Regions from separate parts of the Eubacterium limosum genome, predicted to be linked through region 2. Evidence: riboswitches for the same ligand, from Rfam matches in the RefSeq annotation. Region 2 holds a riboswitch; the other holds the start of a gene.
What was found. Region 2 has a riboswitch for S-adenosylmethionine ahead of metK (methionine adenosyltransferase). Riboswitches for the same ligand answer to the same signal wherever they lie in the genome.

Region 1 (6,188 bases), 1.2 Mb from region 2:
TATAATGGATAAAATATGTTATACTGTTCTGTAAGTGTGCTTAATATCGAATTAAATAATTTTTATATAACTGTAAGGAGTGAATACTTTGGGGTTTTTAGATGGAATATTTGATGTCAATAAAAAAGAGATCAAAAGATTACAAAAAAAAGTAGATAAAATCCTGGCATTGGAAGATCAATACAGCGCCATGTCAGATGAAGAATTGAAAAATCAGACTGCTTTGTTAAAGGAGCGTCTGGCAAACGGAGAGACCTTAGATGACATTCTGGTCGATGCCTTTGCCACGGTTCGTGAAGCGGCTTACCGTTCAATTGGAATGAAGCATTTCCCAGTCCAGTTGCTTGGGGGCATGGTCCTTCATGAGGGGAATATCGCGGAAATGAAAACCGGCGAAGGGAAAACCCTTGTGTCCACCTTGCCGGCTTATTTGAACGCCCTTGAAGGAAAAGGCGTTTATATCGTAACCGTCAATGACTACCTGGCCAAACGTGACAGCGAGTGGATGGGTAAAGTGCATGAGTTTTTAGGTTTAAGAGTTGGTCTGGTTGTCCATGGCCTGAGTTTTGACGAAAAGATCGAAGCTTACAATGCGGACATCACCTATGGGACTAACAATGAATTTGGTTTTGACTACCTGCGTGACAATATGGCCTCCCAGAAAGCGCAGCAGGTACAACGTGTGCTCAATTACGCCATTATCGATGAAGTGGACTCCGTCCTCATCGATGAAGCCAGAACCCCATTGATTATTTCGGGCAGCGGTGACAAGAGCACCAAGCTGTATGAACAGGCGGATATGTTTGTCAAACGCCTCAAGGAAGACACTTGGGATGGGGACGAAAAGGATGATGACCGCCCCATTGAAGAAAAGGGCGATTATACCAAGGATGAAAAGGCAAAATCCGTTATGCTGACGGAAAAGGGTGTGGAAAAGGCTGAAAAATATTTTGGACTGGATAATCTGGCCGATGTGGATAATATGGAAATTTCCCATAATATCAATCAGGCTCTGCATGCCAACGCCCTGATGTTTAAGGATCGCGACTATGTAATCAAGGACGGCGAAATCATTATTGTCGATGAGTTTACAGGCCGTTTGATGCCGGGCCGCCGTTATTCCAACGGTCTGCACCAGGCCATTGAAGCCAAGGAACACGTAAAGGTCAATCGTGAGTCTAAAACACTGGCGACCATTACTTTCCAGAACTATTTCCGGATGTTTAGCAAGCTTTCCGGTATGACTGGTACAGCAAAGACTGAGGAAGAAGAATTCAATACCATTTATAATTTGAACGTTGTAACGATCCCGACCAATAAACCGATGGTTCGCAACGATATGAACGATCTTGTCTACAAAAGTGAAGAGGGGAAATTCAAGGCGGTAGCCGAAGAGGTCAAGCAGCGCCATGTCACAGGACAGCCGATTCTGATCGGGACGATTTCCATTGAAAAGTCAGAGCTTTTGAGTAAATATCTTAAAAGAGAAGGCATTAAGCATAATGTCCTGAACGCAAAATATCTGGAACGTGAAGCTGAGATTGTCTCAAATGCCGGTCAGATGGATGCCGTCACCATTTCCACCAATATGGCGGGCCGTGGTACGGATATCGTTCTTGGAGAAGGTGTTCAGGAGCTAGGCGGGCTTCATATTATCGGCACGGAGCGCCATGAGAGCCGTCGTATTGACAATCAGCTGCGAGGCCGTTCCGGACGTCAGGGTGACCCGGGCTCCTCACAGTTTTTTGTCTCGCTGGAAGATGACCTGATGCGTATTTTTGGTTCAGAAAAAATTCAGAGCATGGTTGAGAGCATTGGCCTCGATGAGGATACGCCCATCGAAAATAAAATGCTGACCAGAGGGATTGAAAGTGCGCAGAAGCGTGTTGAAGCCCGAAACTTTGATATCCGTAAAAATGTCCTCCAGTATGATAATGTTATGAACCGCCAGAGAGAAATTATTTATGATCAGCGCCAGCAGGTTATCGACGGACAGAACATGCACGAGCAGATCTGGAAAATGACCGAGGATATGGTTGACAGCTATGTGGAAATGTACACCAACGGCGGCGACTATTACGATGACTGGGATCTTGAAGGCCTGAACAACTACTTTGAAAAGACGCTGGTGGCTGAAGGGGCAACGCTGAACCTGCCCAAAGAGCCTGAAAGCCGCGATGCTCTCAAAGAAGCGATTCTTCAGTACTGCCGGAACAATTACGAAGAAAAGGAAAAAACACTGGGCGATGCCAATATGCAGGAGCTTGAGCGTGCGATTCTTTTGAGAAGCGTCGACGCTGCCTGGATGGAACATATTGACAATATGGAACAGCTGAAACAGGGGATTGGCCTGCGTGCTTACGGACAGAATGACCCGGTTAAGGAATACACCAAAGAAGGTTTTGCCATGTTCGAGGATATGATTTTAAGAATCCAGGAAGACACGGTCAAGTACCTTTATAATATTAAAATCCAGAAGGCGCCCCAGCAGCAGCGGAACGTCAATATGGAGGATGTTAAAACCAACGAAAGTGAAATTGAAGGCCGGCCCGCAGCAGCCAGAAATAAGAAGGTTGGCCGTAATGATCCCTGCCCCTGCGGCAGCGGTAAAAAGTATAAAAAGTGCTGCGGCGCAAATTTATAAAAGTAAGGATGTGATGTCGTGATTGATCTCTATGAATGCAGACAGAGTGTCAATGAAAAGGAAAAAGAACTGACGGATTTGAGGGATTCACTTTGACTTACCAGCCGTCAGTGAAAGAATAGAAGTACTGAACGCCCAGACCGAATCACCAGAGTTCTGGAGTGATCAGCAAAAAGCCCAAAAGGTTTTAAAGGAGCTGAAAATCCTCCGCCAGAAAAAAGGCGAGTACGATAAGCTCAAGGATAATCTTGACGATATCCTCGTCATGTTTGAACTGATCGATGAGGGAGAAGAAATGGACGAGCTCCCGGATACCATTGAGGCTTTTGGAAAAGAGCTTGAGAAATTCAAGCTGGAAACGCTCCTGTCCGGTGAGTATGACAGCAATAACGCCATTATCTCACTGCACCCGGGCGCCGGCGGTACCGAATCCCAGGATTGGGCGGAAATGCTGCTCAGAATGTATACCCGTTGGGCAGAGCGTAAAGGCTTTAAGGTTAAATCGCTTGATTTACAGCCCGGTGATGTTGCCGGTATCAAAAGTGCCACACTGCTTATCGAAGGCATTAACGCCTATGGCTATCTGAAAACAGAGAGAGGAGTCCACCGTCTGGTCCGTATCTCACCCTTTGACTCTTCAGGGCGCCGGCATACTTCCTTTGCGTCTCTGGATGTTACACCAGAGGTTGATGACAGTGTGGAAATTGAAATCAACCCGGATGATATCCGCGTGGATACCTACCGCGCAAGCGGTGCAGGCGGCCAGCATGTCAATAAAACCTCATCGGCTATCCGGATTACTCATATTCCGACTGGTGTTGTTGTGCAGTGCCAGAACGAGCGCTCCCAACATCAGAATAAAGAGGTAGCGATGAACATGCTCAAGGGTAAGCTGGTTGAGATCATGGAGCAGGAACAGAAAGAAAAGCTGGATGACGTCGTAGGCGATTATAGCCAGATTGCCTGGGGATCGCAGATTCGTTCTTATGTGTTTCACCCATATAATATGGTTAAGGATCACCGTACCAATGTGGAAGTCGGCAATATCCAGTCGGTTATGGATGGCGACTTAGACCAGTTTATGAACGCCTATCTTCAGCAGACAGCTGCACAGCAGTAAAACGAGATATGGACAAAATGGAATTAAAAAAGAAATAGAACACTATATATTGCGGTATACGTCGTTTTGGCGTATACCTGCATTTATTTAAGTAGCTGCTTATTGGAACACAGATACCAGAAAATGAATTATAAATCGAGATTGCATTTAAATTTGTTTTTTGCTATACTAATAATATATAGTGTACAATTGAATAATCGAATTATCAAGAGTGGTAGAGGGAACTGGCCCAATGAAGCCCGGCAACCTGCGTAAGTGTGGTGCCAAATCCAGCATTTCTTTTCATGAAATGAAAGATAATCTAAAGCAGACTCATTTTCATTTGGTGAAAATGAGTTTTTTTATAGAAAGAGAAGGAGTAAATATGCCAAAGACCTATCAGGAAATTAATGAGAAAATCGCCAGAGGCGAGGCCGTCATTGTCACAGCCGAAGAAGTTATTGATATCGTTAAAGAACGGGGAACAAAAGAAGCGGCAGAGTATGTGGATGTCGTCACAACAGCTACCTTTGGGCCAATGTGCTCATCCGGCGCCTTTTTGAATTTTGGACATGCCGATCCGCCGATCCGCATGGCAGAAATTGAACTGAACAACGTTGAGGCTTACGGCGGACTGGCGGCTGTCGATACCTACATTGGAGCGACACAGCCATCCTCAGATAAAGGTGCAGAGTATGGCGGCGCACACGTTATCTGTGATTTGATTGACGGTAAGGAAGTACATCTCCACGCCACCTCGCCAGGGACAGACTGCTATCCGAGAAAGGAAATCGATACCTGGGTAGGGCTGAAGGACATGAACGAAGCCTACCTTTACAATCCGAGAAACTGCTATCAGAACTATAATGCGGCCATCAATGCATCAAAAAAACGTATCTACACTTATATGGGAATTTTACACCCCAATATGGGAAACATCACCTATAGTACTGCCGGGGCCCTCAGTCCATTACTGAATGATCCTCTGTATAAAACCATCGGTATGGGTACGCGCATTTTCTTAGCCGGCGCTCAGGGCTATGTCTCATGGATGGGGACTCAGTTTAATTCAGACTGCGCCCGGGATGAAAAGGGCTATCCGCTGGGCGGAGCAGGGACATTGGCTGTGATGGGAGAAATGCGTGAGATGAGCACAAAGTATATTCAGCCAGCTGTCTTTGAACGCTATGGGGTATCCATGTTTGTGGGGATTGGGATACCAATTCCTATTTTAGATGAAGAAATGATGCAGTTTGTCTCAGTAACCGACGCAGAGCTCCATACAAATATCATAGACTACAGCGATAAAGACCGGCCAGTCATTAAAAAGGTCAGCTATGCAGAGCTGCGCAGCGGGTCTGTCGAAATCGACGGGAAAAAGATCCGGACCTCGCCGCTCTCCAGCCTTACAAAAGCAAGGACCATTGCAGATGAACTGACTGGTTGGATCAAAAAAGGTGAGTTCTTCCTCCAGGAACCTGTAATGAAATTTCCGGTCAACAACACGCTTAACAGCCTGAAAATAAAAGAAGGGGGTAACAAATAATGGTAAAGAAAATTGTTTTGAACTTCCCAAAAGAAGCAACCGGCAAACCCATTGCAAGCCAGCTGATCCGTGATTATGAGTTACAGCTGAACATTTTAAAGGCTTTTGTCGATGATGACGTGAACGGCACCTTGCTTTTTGAAGTTTCCGGCTCAGAGGATAACATCGAGAAAGGGATCACCTTTATTAAAAAGAGCGGCGTTGACGTTAAAGATGTCGTCTCTGTCATTGAGGTGGATAAGGACCGCTGTGTAGACTGCGGCGCTTGCACTGCGGCCTGTGTTGTGGGAGCTTTGGAAATGGATGAGAACTGGGTTCTGACCTATCATCCGGAAAAATGTCTGGAATGCGCACTTTGTATTAAAGCCTGCCCGGTCCGCGCAATCCATACCCTTATTTAGGACAATGTACGAAAAACGTGTTTATCGGGATAAAATGCAGGCTGATGGCCTGGTTTATTACCGCGTTGTGGAATATGAAACAGATCTTCTGATCGCGTCTGAGACAGACCAGACTGATTTGATGCGGCGTCAGGTTCACGAAACCCGAAAAATACTGGAAAATTATGGAAGGGCAGTGCCTGAGTTCTTTACAGCGCTTGAGCCGATACCGGTTTTGCAGCGTGATCCGACAATGATCAAACGTATGAAAAAAGCATCGGAAGTCGTAGGTGTCGGCCCGATGGCAGCTGTGGCGGGAGCTGTCTCAGCCAGTGTTGGAGAGGTGCTTTTAAAACAGAGTAAAGAAGTCATCGTCGAAAACGGCGGTGACTTGTTTATAAAGACGGATAAGCTTCGGCGGGTCGCCATCGATGCGGGCCGCTCTGCTTTTAAAGATCTGGCATTAAAAATAAAGCCGGCCTCCCATCCTCTGGGAATCTGTACATCCTCAGGCACTGT
Region 2 (6,188 bases):
CATCGGCCTGTTTCAGGATTTCATCCTGCTTATCAACCTCTGCCTGATACTGCTGTACTACCTGTTGGTTCTTAGCCAGCAGCTCATCCTTCTGAGACTTGACACTCTTCTGGCTTTGCAGGGCTGTTTCCTGATCTGCCTTTGCCTGCTCTACCTGTGCTTTGTTTGTCTCAATGGTTTCTTTTTTCTCTTCTACCTCTGCACGGGTCTTTTCCAGTGCCGTTGCGCAGTCCTTATCGGCCTGTACGATGGATTTCATCATATCGGCCTTCGCGATAAAATCCGCAAAGTCTGTGGCTGAGAAAAGAACCTGCATATAGCCTTCATTTCCGTACATATACATGACCCGGACACGTTCTTTTAATTCTTCTTCCTGTTTAGCCTGTTTTTCTTCGGCAGCTTCCAGCTCGGCTGTGGTTCTTTCCAGATTAGCAGTCAGATCATTGATCTGGCCGTCCAGGGTACTGATCTGGCCGTTGATCCTGTCGATCTCTGCGTTAGCCTTGCTGATTTCGGTCTGAATCCCTTCGATGGTGTTCTGGGTCATATCCACCTGGTACTGGGCAGCCTCTTTTTTTGCAGACGCGTCGTCTTTTTGCTGCTGCAATTCATCTTTTGTGGCTGCATAAACCGGAGAAATAAATAAAGATAAACAAAATAATGCCGTTACAATTAAAGAAATTTTCTTCTTCATTTTCTGAAGTCCCCTCCTGTTTTTTATACGTCTAAGAATTTTCGAATAGCGAACACACTGCCCACCGCACCGATTACCACACCATAAACTGTAAAGAAAAAGATCAGCTGACCCATTACCTGATCCGGTGTCGCCAGTGCTGAGGTCATGGGAAGCAGTACACTGCCGCCGAGCATGCCCAATATATAATAATAAGCCAAACGCACGATCATCACAGCCACAACGGCCGCAATCAGCCCCAGAAAAGTCCCCTCCAGGACAAACGGCGTTCGGATATAAGCGTCGGTCGCGCCGACATATTTCATGATACCAATCTCCTTCCGGCGCGCAAACACCGTGAGCTTGATGGTATTATAAATCAAAAACAATGAAATGACTGACAGGACAATCAGCACAACAATGCTCATTGTATTGGCGAAATGGTTAAAATTCAGCAAAGCGTTGATATACTCCTCGCCGTATTTTACATATTCGACCCCTTTGTCCTGGTAAGTCAGAGCGAAAGCCTTAACATCGTCCATGCTTTCCGAGTCCTTTACCTGAATAATAAAAGAGGCGGGCATGGGATTGTTCTCGGAACTGAAATCACTGAGAAGACCTGTGTAGTCGTCCAGTGAGCTTGAAAAATTCTCCAGGGCCTCATCCTTTGTTTCAAAACGAACCTCAGAAATGAGGGGATTGGCCTTGAGATCCCGTTCCAGGCCGGCACGCTGTTCTTCGGTGTAGTCCACCTTCAGGAAAATTTTCATTTCCAGCTGAGACTCCACATTCGCCGTGGCCTGGCGGATATTGATGGTAAGCACCAGAAAGATTCCCAAAATGATCAGCGCTGCAATGATGGAAAAAACAGCCGCAATACTCATAAGACTGTTTCGCTGCATGCTCTGTGCTGTATCGCGAAGGATCGTCCGGGGCATTGTTTTCCAGTGATTACTTCGCATTGCGGTACCGTCCTTTGACGTCATCGCTGGTGAGATAACCATTATCCAGGGTTAATACCCTTTTTTTCATAATATTAACCATCTCACTGTCATGGGTTACAACCACCACAGTGGTGCCATGCTTGTTAATTTCTTCCAGAATACGCATAATATCACGCGACGTCACAGGGTCAAGGTTCCCTGTCGGTTCGTCACAGATCAGAATACTTGGGTTGTTGATAATGGCTCTGGCGATAACAACACGCTGCTGTTCCCCGCCGGAGAGCTCATTGGGATAATGGTTTGCCCGGTGTGAAAGCCCGACCATTTCCAGTGCCAGCGGCACTTTTTTGCGGATCTTGCGCTCGGGCCGGCCAATGATCTCCATGGCATAGGCCACATTTTCATACACGCTTTTATTTTCAAGCAGACGGAAATCCTGGAAAACCACGCCCAGCTTTCTTCTCAGATAAGGAATCTCTTTTTTGGAAAGCTTGGAAATGTCGTGGCCCTTGATCTTAACCGTCCCGGTACTCGCGTCAATTTCGCGGAGCAAGAGCTTGATAAAGGTAGACTTCCCGGCGCCGCTGCGGCCAACCAGAAATACAAACTCACCCTTATCAATAAACAAGTTCACATTTTTTAAGGCGTCTTTTTCATTTTTATCATACGTTTTTGTAACATTTATAAATTCAATCATTCAATCATCTTCCTAGCAGCTTGGTCTTTTGGCAGTTGCCAATGATGCTGTACCGTTTATTTTATACTTTTTAACGCACAAAAACAAGATTTTCTATCCAAGTTTTATCTAAAAGTATTCAAATTATTACTCGAATGCATTAATTATACACAAAACGGTCATGTTTTGCCTTAATTTTTGGATACTTTATATCCTTTTTAAGAAACAAAAAGATAAAGGATCACAACTTTTCAGCTGTGATCCTCTGCTTTTAAGCTTCTGCTTTTAATTTTTCAGCCACGTCTGTTTTTTCCCATGGCAAATCCAGGTCGTTTCTGCCAAAATGGCCATAAGCGGCAACCTGCTTGTAGATCGGTTTTCTCAGGTCAAGATTCTTGATGATTGCAGCTGGTCTTAGATCAAAATGCTTTCTTACCAGATCTGCAATTTTATCGTCGGCAATCTTGCCGGTTCCAAAGGTATCGACAAAAACAGATACCGGTTCAGCCACACCGATGGCATAGGCAAGCTGTACCTCACATTTATCAGCCAGACCTGCCGCCACAATGTTTTTGGCAACGTAACGGGCTGCGTAAGCCGCAGAACGGTCAACCTTTGTCGGATCCTTTCCTGAGAAAGCGCCGCCGCCGTGACGTCCATATCCGCCGTAGGTGTCTACGATAATCTTACGTCCGGTTAAGCCGGCGTCCCCCTGCGGTCCGCCGATAACAAAACGACCGGTCGGGTTGATGAAATATTTGGTGTTTTCATCCAGAAGAGCCGGATCAATCACAGGTTTAATAACTTTTTCGATCATATCCTCACGGATGGTGGCCGCGTCCACATCTGCGCTGTGCTGAGTTGAGATGACCACGGTGTCCACTCTGGTGGGTACCCCATCGTTGTATTCAACCGTCACCTGAGATTTTCCATCTGGTCTCAGGTAATCGACCTCACCCTGTTTGCGCACGTCTGAAAGCTTTTTGGTCAGCTTGTGGGCCAGCGAGATCGGCATTGGCATGAGCTCCGGTGTTTCGTTGCACGCAAAGCCAAACATCATCCCCTGGTCCCCAGCGCCGGTAGCCAGGTCTTCCTCTTCCAGCTTTCCTTCTTTTGCTTCAAGGGCCTTGTCGACGCCCATGGCAATGTCTGAAGACTGTTCGTCAATGGAGGTTAAAACCGCGCAGGTTTCACAGTCGAAGCCATATTTCGCGCGGTCATAACCGATACCGCGGATGGTTTCACGGACGATTTTTGGAATGTCTGCATAGCAGTTGGTGGTGATTTCACCCGCCACTAAAACCAAACCAGTTGATACGGACGTTTCACAGGCAACACGGGCCATTGGGTCCTGTTCGATGATCGCGTCCAGCACCGCATCGGAAATCTGGTCACAGATTTTATCCGGATGGCCTTCAGTAACGGATTCTGAGGTAAATAATTGTTTCATTATTCGCTCCTTAAAAATTTGTATTGTCGTAATTCTATTTACCCTTGATAAAGATCACAGATTTTTCAAATCCTTAAATAAAATGAACCCCATGCGCGCATGGGGTTAGATTCGTTCAAAAACCCCATCATTACAGTTTGACTGCAGGTATTGGCACCATGCTTATGCTGGTTGCCGGGTTTCATCGGGCCTGTCCCTCCACCTCTCTGGATAGGTAAATATTCAATTACTTGTAATAGGATAAACCTACAGGACAATTTTGTCAAGCCCCTTTCCTTGAAAAAACAAAAGAGCTTATCCCTTCATCCGCTTCAAGTGTCAAAAAACCTCAAGAGATGAAGTTACCTAAGGAAGAAAAAAGCGTCCTGCGGGCACTGCATTTACACCGGTATCTTTTTAATAAAGTGAATGCTTGAACGCACCTATGTCCAGCATACCCTATAAAGCGACTAGATTCCAGGCCGTTTTCGTAGCGCCTGGACCTTTTTACTTATCTGGATAAAAGGCGCAGTCTCGGACGATGCCGCTTTTTTACAGTTTAAAGCAGCTTATCCCTTCATCCGTTTTTCAATGATGTCAATATCCTTTGGAATCTGCGGTGACAGGTTTTCCGGCCCGTTTTCTGTCACGAGAATATCATCCTCGATCCGCACGCCCATCCCCATTTCCGCAATGTAAAGACCAGGCTCACAGGTGATGACCATGCCGGGTTCCAGGATGTATTCCCGTTTATCGTTGGTGTCATGGGTATCCAGGCCCAGCGAATGGCCAATGCCGTGATAATAGAATTCATTGATGTCCTTATTCTTAGGCACAATGTTATTTTTTAAGCATTTTTCAAGAAAAATATCCTTGGTTGCCTGTTGAATATCCAGCATTTTTGCACCGGGCTGGTACATCTGGATCAGCTCTCTCTGGGCCTCGAGAACCATATTGTAGACCATGGCCTGTTCATCGGTATATGCTCCTGAAACCGGAAAGGTTCGGCTGATATCGCCACAATAGCCCTTGTAGCGGGCCCCCAGGTCCAGAAGCACCATGTCGCTTCCCTTCATAGTCGCCTGGTTTTTAATATAATGCAGCACCGTAGCGCTTTTTCCTGAGGCCGCAATGGTCTGGAAGGAAACTCCCTGGGCGCCCAGCATATTGATGGTATATTCAAAAACCGCCTGAATCTGGTATTCCTTCATATCCGGTTTCAGATTTTCAAGAATAGCGTCGATTCCCTTCGCGGTTATTTCAATGGCGTCACGCAGCGCCTGGACTTCCTCGGGCTTTTTAATCAGCCGCATGGCGGTCAGATAGGGCTGAAGGTTTTGAAGCTCCATATCCGCGAACAGCAGCTTGACCTGCGGATCGCTGGTTGCAAAGCTCTGGTGCTTGGGCATGGTAAAATCAAAATACAGGTTATCAAAACGGGTTTCCTGTAAAATAAAAGACTCCAGCTCAGTATTATAGCGCACATCTTCAATGCCAGACAACGCCTGAGCTTCTTCAATACTGATCTTGGCGCCTACCCATTTCTCCTTGAAGGGGTCTGGCTCATCAATGAATAAACACTCCGAAACCTCGCCGCCTGCATCCTTTTTCATCAAAAGGGTCACATCAGGCTCTTCAATGCCCGTCAGATAATAAAAGTTGTTATCGGTATAAAAGGGATAGTCGGCGTCCAAAGACTGCTGAACCGCCCGTCCGGAATAGACGATCGCCAGGCTTTCCGGCTCCAGCTTTTCACCTAATTCCCTGCGGGTTTGTCTATAAAAATTCTGTGATAACGGCATTTTCACACTTCCTTTTTCATTATTTTGTCACTAAGGTCTATTGTAAACATAAAAAAGACCAAATTCAATACTGAATTTGATCTTTAGACAGATGAGTCAACGCATTATGCGGAGGATTATTTAAAGAAACAAATAAAATTTCTTGTAGAACCGACGTGATTTTTATCACATCGGTTTTGCTGCATCTGTAGATAAATTTAGCTGGTAAAGCGGAATCTAAATCTTGCCCACATAGATAAAACAAATCACATCCGGTTCATGTTTTCTCCTATTAATTTTTTCCGTGTTATGGAAACGAAGGTTTCCCATTTCTCCGCACTTTGTTTACGCCGACTCGACGATATCTACAAACTGACTGTTGTATAGTTCGGTATAGAAACCGCCCTGTGCCATCAAAGTATCGTGATTGCCACTCTCAATGATGTCGCCATCCTTCATAACCAGAATCAAATCAGAATTACGGATGGTTGACAGGCGGTGTGCAATAACAAAGGAAGTTCTGCCTGCCATCAGCTTATCCATAGCATTTTGGATAAGCGTTTCAGTTCGAGTATCCACAGAGCTTGTTGCCTCATCCAGAATCAGAATCGGCGCATTTGCAATCATAGCGCGTGCAATAGTAATAAGCTGCTTCTGCCCCTGGGACAAGCTGGCATTGTCGCCA

Region 1: another riboswitch for S-adenosylmethionine. It lies ahead of B2M23_RS08205 (homocysteine biosynthesis protein); the one in region 2 lies ahead of metK (methionine adenosyltransferase).

The regions. Positions count from the first base shown of each region.
Region 1 is NZ_CP019962.1:1,785,335-1,791,522, forward strand. It holds gene secA (preprotein translocase subunit SecA) at 89-2,644, shown strand; one part of gene prfB (peptide chain release factor 2) at 2,663-2,725, shown strand; one part of gene prfB (peptide chain release factor 2) at 2,727-3,764, shown strand; SAM riboswitch class I at 3,964-4,067, shown strand; gene B2M23_RS08205 (homocysteine biosynthesis protein) at 4,129-5,289, shown strand; gene B2M23_RS08210 (NIL domain-containing protein) at 5,289-5,690, shown strand; gene B2M23_RS08215 (UPF0280 family protein) at 5,695-6,188, shown strand, end outside.
Region 2 is NZ_CP019962.1:3,032,380-3,038,567, reverse strand. It holds gene B2M23_RS14170 (murein hydrolase activator EnvC family protein) at 1-694, opposite strand, end outside; gene ftsX (permease-like cell division protein FtsX) at 718-1,635, opposite strand; gene ftsE (cell division ATP-binding protein FtsE) at 1,625-2,314, opposite strand; gene metK (methionine adenosyltransferase) at 2,565-3,746, opposite strand; SAM riboswitch class I at 3,865-3,960, opposite strand; gene B2M23_RS14150 (aminopeptidase P N-terminal domain-containing protein) at 4,292-5,524, opposite strand; gene B2M23_RS14145 (ABC transporter ATP-binding protein) at 5,849-6,188, opposite strand, start outside.